Regions from separate parts of the Actinoplanes sp. HUAS TT8 genome, predicted to be linked through region 2. Evidence: riboswitches for the same ligand, from Rfam matches in the RefSeq annotation. Region 2 holds a riboswitch; the other holds the start of a gene.
What was found. Region 2 has a riboswitch for thiamine pyrophosphate ahead of ACSHV8_RS37895 (thiamine phosphate synthase). Riboswitches for the same ligand answer to the same signal wherever they lie in the genome.
Positions count from the first base shown of each region.

Region 1: another riboswitch for thiamine pyrophosphate. It lies ahead of ACSHV8_RS34295 (ECF transporter S component); the one in region 2 lies ahead of ACSHV8_RS37895 (thiamine phosphate synthase).

Region 1 is NZ_CP195646.1:7,761,015-7,764,412, reverse strand. Features, by position in the region: gene ACSHV8_RS34305 (energy-coupling factor transporter transmembrane component T family protein) at 1-192, opposite strand, end outside; gene ACSHV8_RS34300 (ABC transporter ATP-binding protein) at 189-1,610, opposite strand; gene ACSHV8_RS34295 (ECF transporter S component) at 1,614-2,195, opposite strand; TPP riboswitch at 2,194-2,298, opposite strand; gene ACSHV8_RS34290 (alpha/beta fold hydrolase) at 2,358-3,173, shown strand; gene ACSHV8_RS34285 (DUF6328 family protein) at 3,205-3,398, shown strand, end outside.
Region 2 is NZ_CP195646.1:8,558,775-8,562,172, reverse strand. Features, by position in the region: gene ACSHV8_RS37900 (hypothetical protein) at 1-1,416, opposite strand, end outside; TPP riboswitch at 1,542-1,652, shown strand; gene ACSHV8_RS37895 (thiamine phosphate synthase) at 1,646-2,236, shown strand; gene thiO (glycine oxidase ThiO) at 2,233-3,249, shown strand; gene thiS (sulfur carrier protein ThiS) at 3,240-3,398, shown strand, end outside.

The sequences.
Region 1 (3,398 bases), 800 kb from region 2:
CGCGAGCACACCGGCCCGCACCCCGAAGAACGGCAGGGCGATCACCTCGACCGCCAGCGCGATCGCCGGGGTGACCGGGTCCAGCGTCGCCACCAGCGGAAACGTGAAAAGCAGGGCGGCGCCCAGCTTGGCCACGGGATTGCGCCGCGCCAGAGGCGCGCCGGCTTCGGCGACGGGTTCGACGAGGCTCACGGCCGCTGCCCGCCGCCGGCTGCGCCGATGGTCACTCTTCGATCGGCGATGGTACGGACGAGATCCGCGTCATGCGTCACGGTGACGATCCCGTGCCCGCCGTCCCGCAGCTCGGCCATCAGGTCGACCAGTTCGAGCCACGTCCGGCGGTCCTGCCCGAACGTCGGCTCGTCCAGCACCAGCAGCCGCGGCGCGGTGGCCAGCGCGGTGGCCACGCTCAGCCGCCGCGCCTCACCGCCCGAGAGCGTGTACGGGTTCGCCTCGGCCAGCCGTTCCAGCCGCAGCCGGTGCAGCAGTTCGTCCACGGTGCGCCGGATCTCGGCCGGTGGCCGGCGCAGCCGGCGTGGACCCAGCGCCAGTTCGTCGGCGACCCGCCCGGTGACGAACTGGTGTTCCGGGTTCTGGAAGACCGAACCGATCCGGGCGCTCAGGGTCCGGGCCGGCCACCGGTGCGGCGGCCGCCGATCGCCGAACCCGGCGACCCGCCCGCTCCCCGGGGCGAGCAGGCCGCCGAGCAGCAGCGCGAGGGTGGACTTGCCGGCGCCGTTGGGGCCGGTGACGGCCACCACCTCGCCCGCCCCGACGGTCAGCGACGTCGGGGGGAGGCGATCGGGGACGGCCGCGTGCTCCGTCCGTACCACATCGGTCGTGGCATTGACCGTGATCGGCGCCTCGCGGGCGGCCGGAGGTCGGCCCGGCACCCAGACTCCCTGGTCGGCGAGCTCGTCGCCGCAGGCGGCGAAGATCGTCTCGGGTGGCCCGTCGGCCCGCACGCCACCGCCCGGATCGATCACCACCACCCGGTCGACCAGGGGTAACGCCTCGGCGACCCGATGCTCGACGATGATCAGCGTGGTGTCCGGGCCGATCGCGCGGGCGATCGCGTCGCGGATCAGCGCGGCGCCGTCCGGGTCGAGGTTGGCGGTCGGCTCGTCGAGCAGCAGCAGTCCCGGGCGCAGGGCGATCACCCCGGCCAGGGCCAGGCGCTGCGCCTCGCCGCCGGAGAGCTGGGCGGTCGGGCGATCCATCGGGTACGGAAATCCGACGCGCTCCAGAGCCTCGGCGACCCGGGGCCAGATCTCGGAGCGCGGCACGCCCCGGTTCTCCAGCCCGAACGCCACGTCGTCGCCGGACCGGGCCATCACCAGCTGGGTCTGCGGATCCTGGAACAGGATGCCGACCCGGTCGCGGGCCTTGCGCGGGTCGAGTCCGTCGATCTCCAGGCCGCCCTCGGACTCGCCCGAGTCCTCCGGCAGCAGCCCGGCCAGCGCGGCCAGCAGCGTGCTCTTGCCCGCCCCGGAAGGGCCGAGCAGGAGCACCCGTTCGCCGTGCCGGATCCGCAGGTCGAGGCCGCGGACCGCCCACGCGCGACGCCCCGCGTGCCGCCAGCCGAACCCGGTCAGTTCAACCTCGGCCATCGGCTAGATCAGGGCCCGCTCCCGGCCGGCCTCGAATCGATCCAGGACGCCGGTCGGGGCCAGGGCCCGGACCAGCAGCCAGGCGCCGGCCCCGGCGAGGACCGTGGCGCTGGCGACGGTGATCAGCGCGTAGGGCACGCGGTAGTTCCACAGCTCGTAGTCGTAGGTCCAGACGAACCAGTCGAAGACCGCGGCCACCAGGCCGGCCAGCGCGCCCGAGAGCAGGCCCACCGGCAGGGTGAAGAACCGGTAGCGGAACAGCGCGAACGCGAGTTCCGCGCCGAGGCCCTGGGCCGCGCCCTGGAAGATGACCGTGGCGCCCCACTTGTTGCCGAGCAGCGCCGAGATGATCGCGGCGACCGTCTCGGTGAAGAACGCGGCCCCCGGCTTGCGGATGATCAGCGCGCTCAGCACGGCCGGCAGGAACCACATGCCGTAGAGGACGGCCTGCGCGGGCGGGAAGAACACGAACGCGTTCTCGGTGGCGGCCCAGACCGCGTCCCAGGCCCAGAAGATGACGCCGAAGGCGACGGCGATGACCGAGGCGATGACGATGTCGATCGTTCGCCAGGAACTGCTTCTCATGGAGGTCCTCCCGAACTTCCTGCGCTGGCATTACCCAGATCAGGTACGAGGGTCTGCGGTCTTCACCGCACTCTCAGCGCTGCGCGCTCCCCTGTCGGATTACATATGTTTCGATGACGCTAACACCTAGTGGTCTTGGCAGCACAGGGAGGGAGCGCGCATATGGAGGTCAAAGCCCGGGGGCTGACGTTCGACGTGGCCGAAGGAGGGCCCTCGGACGGGCCGCCGGTGCTCCTGCTGCACGGCTTCCCGCAGGACCACCGGGAGTTCGATCTCCTACGGCCGCGCCTGCACGAGGCCGGATTGCGGACGTACGCGATGAACCAGCGCGGATACTCGCCCGGCGCCCGCCCGTCCGGCGTCGGTCAGTACCGCATCGGTGAGGCCGTCGCCGACGTGCTCGCCGTCCTGGACGAGCTCGGTCTGGAGTCGGCCCACCTGGTCGGGCACGACTGGGGTGCTCAGGTCGCCTGGCTGGTCGCCGGCCGGCATCCGGAGCGGGTGCGCACGCTCACCGCGGTCTCCGTCCCGCACCCGCGGGCCCTGATGCTGGCGTTGCGGGTCCGGCCGTCGCAGCGGGCGCGCCTCGCGTACTTCCAGGTGTTCCGCAGTCCGGGGGCCGAGCGGCTGCTGCTCGGCGGGGGAGCGCTGGTGATGCGCCGGATGCTCGGGGCGATCGGGCCACGGGCCGATCTCTACGTCAAGGCGATGCGCGAGCCGGGCCGGCTGACCACGGCGCTGAACTGGTACCGGGCGTTCCGCGGGAGCGACGTGGCCGACCTCGGGGAGGTCACCGTGCCGACCACGTACGTCTGGAGCGACCGCGACGGCGTGGTCGGCCTGACCGCGGCGCTGCGGACCGCGGACTGGGTGCGCGCCGACTACCAGCTCGTGGCCATGCGCGGGGTCAGCCACTGGGTGCCCGAGCAGGCGCCCCGCGAACTGGGCGACGCGGTCCTGGCACGTATCGGCGTTTGACCATGGCCGCGACGGGGAATCGGCGTTCACCATGGCCCCCTCGTCGTCGAAGGAAACCGAGAAGCAGCGTTGGGACCGGAACTTCGCCGACCTCCTGCAGGAACTCCGGGTCGCCCAGACCGGGGTGCAGATCCTCTTCGCGTTCCTGCTGACCCTGCCGTTCTCCAGCGGCTTCCCGGACGCCACGGCGTTCCAGCGGGACGTCTACATGGTGGCGTTGATCAG
Region 2 (3,398 bases):
CTGCTGGGCCGTGACGCCGAACGCGGCGGCGACGAAGCCCGGCGCCAGGTACGGGGTGACACTGCCGATGATGTACGCCGACGAGTACCACCGGCGGACCCGTTCGGTCAGGTAGAGGTAGTCGACCAGGTGCAGGTCGCTCAGCCCGATCTCCCGGGCGTGGTCGAACAGGCCGGTGATCCGGGCCCGCTCGGCGTCGATCACGCCGGGAGCCAGGCCGTTGCGGGGCACCGCGTTGGTCAGGCGGCCCACCACCTCCTGCTCGGGGGTGCGGCCCTCGACCGTCGGGTACCAGTACCCGGTGGCCAGCTCGCCGCCGACGCCGCTGAACGAGGCCGCCGGGAGGGCGTCCGGCAGCCGCGGGTCCACGGCCGGCCGGATCTGGTAGCTGGACGGGAACTGGAAGTCGTACCGCTGCTGCAGCCGCTTGGTGCGCTCGAACAGGCCGACCTCGAGCACGTCGGCCGGAGCGCCGACCTTGGTCAGGCGGTGGTCCGGGGTCAGCCCGCGCTTGTCGCGCAGGATCTGCATCAGCCGCAGGGCCGTCTCGCCCTCGACCACGGTGTCGTCGTTGGTGTGGAACTTCGGCATGTGCCCGGTGGCGATCAGTGAGGCGGCGATGAGCCGCGAGTCCTTACCGCCGGACAGGCCGAGACTGATCGGGCCGTCGTACAGCTTGCCGATGCTGGTGGCGGTCTTGGTGAACGCGTCCGCGGCCAGGTCCAGGGACTCCTCGACCGGCCGGCCCTGCCCGGCGAAACCGGACATCACCACGTCGTCCACGTTGTACCGGGTCTCGCTGGTGAGCTCCCACCCGCCCTCGGACCGCCGGCGGCCGGTGATCCGCTGACCCGGCTGCAGCAGCCGGGCGCCGCGCACCGGCGACATGTCGGCGCCGAAGAACCCGCTGGCCGCGTACGAGCGCCAGCCGTCGAGGTCGGGCTCGGTGGTGCCGTAGAGGAAGGTGGTCAGCAGGCTGGGCCGGCTGCAGAACGCGGTGATGCCGTCGGACGTGCCGGTGAACAGGCGGCACATGCCGATCCAGTCCTGCTGGATGGCGAGACGCTGATCGCCGTCGAGCGCGATCAGGCCGAACGGGGGGAGCACGTCCCGGTGGATGTCGGCGCCGGCCAGCAGATCCCGGGCCAGCGCGAGCGGGCCGGTGGTCTCGACACCGACCGGCAGGCCCAGCGACAGCGCGGTCAGCGGACCCTCGGTGGAGGCCAGGGGCCACTTGTAGTCGCCCTGGTCGGCGCTGTGCAGGAAGGTGACGCCCCAGTCCTCGCCGCCGAAGTCGCGGCGGACGTACGTCTCGGGGACGACCTCGGCGACAGCGGCGTCGAAGCGAGCCCGGGCTGCCCGGATCGTCCCGTCGGGTTGGCGGCGGTCGCTGAACCAGGCGAGTACGACGTACATGACGCTCCTGTACATGAGCTGTGAAGAAGGCTCACGAAACTTAGTAGGTCGACGCGAATTCCTCTACCCCGTAGATCACGAAGAGCCGCTGGCTTTTGCCGTCACGTTCCGGTTAGGGTCGAACACAAGAAACCCACGGGAGTCCGGGCACCGGGCTGAGAGGGGGGCTGATGCGGCCCCCGACCGTCGAACCTGATCCGGGTAATGCCGGCGCAGGGAGGAGCGCGTCATGGACGCACCATCTTTTCCCCGACTGCACGTGATCACCGACGACATCGACGTCGTCCGTGGAGTGGCCCGCCCCGGCGTGGCCGTGCAGATCAGAATCAAGAGCAACGACAATTTCGCGTACGCGGTGACCGTCGAAGCCGTCCGGATCTGTCGCGCGGCCGGGGCGATGTGCCTGGTCAACGACCGGATCGGGGTCGCGCTGGCGGCCGGGGCGGACGGCGTGCACGTGGGCGCCGACGACCTGCCCGTGGATGCCGCCCGCCGGGTGCTCGGGCCGGGTGCGGTGGTCGGAGCTACGTGCCGTACGCCCGAATCGGCGCGTTCAGCCGTGGCGCAAGGAGCGACATACCTCGGGGTCGGTCCGGCCTTCGAGACATCCACAAAAGACGGACTGCCACCACCGCTCGGGCCGGACCGGATCGCCGTCGTCGCGGCCGCCGTCCCGGGGACACCGGTGCTGGCCATCGGCGGCATCACGGTGGACCGGGCCGAGCTGTTCGCGGGCCGGGTGCACGGGATCGCGGCGATCGGCGCGTTCGCGACCGACCCGGGCGGCGCGGCCACCGCGTTCCTGAAGGTGCTGTCGTGAGGGTCGGCGTGGTCGGCGGCGGGATCATCGGGCTGGCCGTCGGGGCCGAGCTGCGGCACCGCGGGGCCGACGTCACGGTCTACGACCCGGCGCCCGCCGGCGCCGGTGGCGCCTGGCACGTGGCGGCCGGGATGCTCGCGCCGGGCGGCGAGTCGGTCTTCGAGTTTCCGCAGCTGGAGCCGCTGCTCGAAGCGTCCAACGCGCTCTGGCCGGAGTTCGCGGCATCACTCGGGGACGTCGGCTACGACGACGCCGGGACGCTCGGGGTCGCGCTGACCGCGGACGACGTGACCGAGATGGCGCGGGAGTGGAAGCACCAGAAGCTCTCGCCGCTGACCGGGTCGCAACTGCGGGACCGGGAGCCGGCGCTGTCGCCGCGAATCCGGGCCGGCGCTTTCGCGGCGACCGAGCGGCAGGTGGATCCGCGGCGGGTGGTTTCCGCGTTGCGAACCGTGCTGGCCGGGCGCGTGGTCGCTCGACACGTCTCGGATCTGTCCGAAATAGACGCGGACGCGATCGTCGTCGCGGCCGGCTGCGGCACCGAGGCGCTCACCGGCCTGCCGATCCGGCCGATCAAGGGTCAGGTGCTGCGACTCCGCGGCGAACCGGGGCTGCTGACCCACGTCATCGACGGCGCCGCCGACGGACGCCACGTCTACCTGGTCCCGCGCGCCGACGGCGAGATCGTCGTCGGCGCCACCCAGGAGGAACGCACCGACCACCGGCCGACCGCGGGCGGCGTCCACGACCTGCTGCGCGCCGCCCTCGACCTGGTCCCCGGCCTGGCCGAACACGAGCTCACCGAGATCACCGTCGGCCACCGCCCGGGAACGCCGGACAACGCGCCGATCATCGGCCGGCTCCGGGACGGCGTCTTCGTCGCGGCCGGCCACCACCGCAACGGGGTCCTGCTCACCCCGATCACCGCGAAACTCGTCGCCGACCTGGTCCTCACCGGGACGACCGACACCATCGCCGACGACTTCACCCCCGGGAGGTTCGGATGCGCCTGATCGTCAACGGCCGGCACCAGACCCGGCCGCAGACCTGCTCGGTGGCCGCCCTGGTCGCCGAGATCACCGACGCGCACCGCGGTGTCGCGGTCGCCGTGAACGGCACGGTCGTGCCCCGTTCCACCTGGGACCGGGTCGACCTGGCGGAC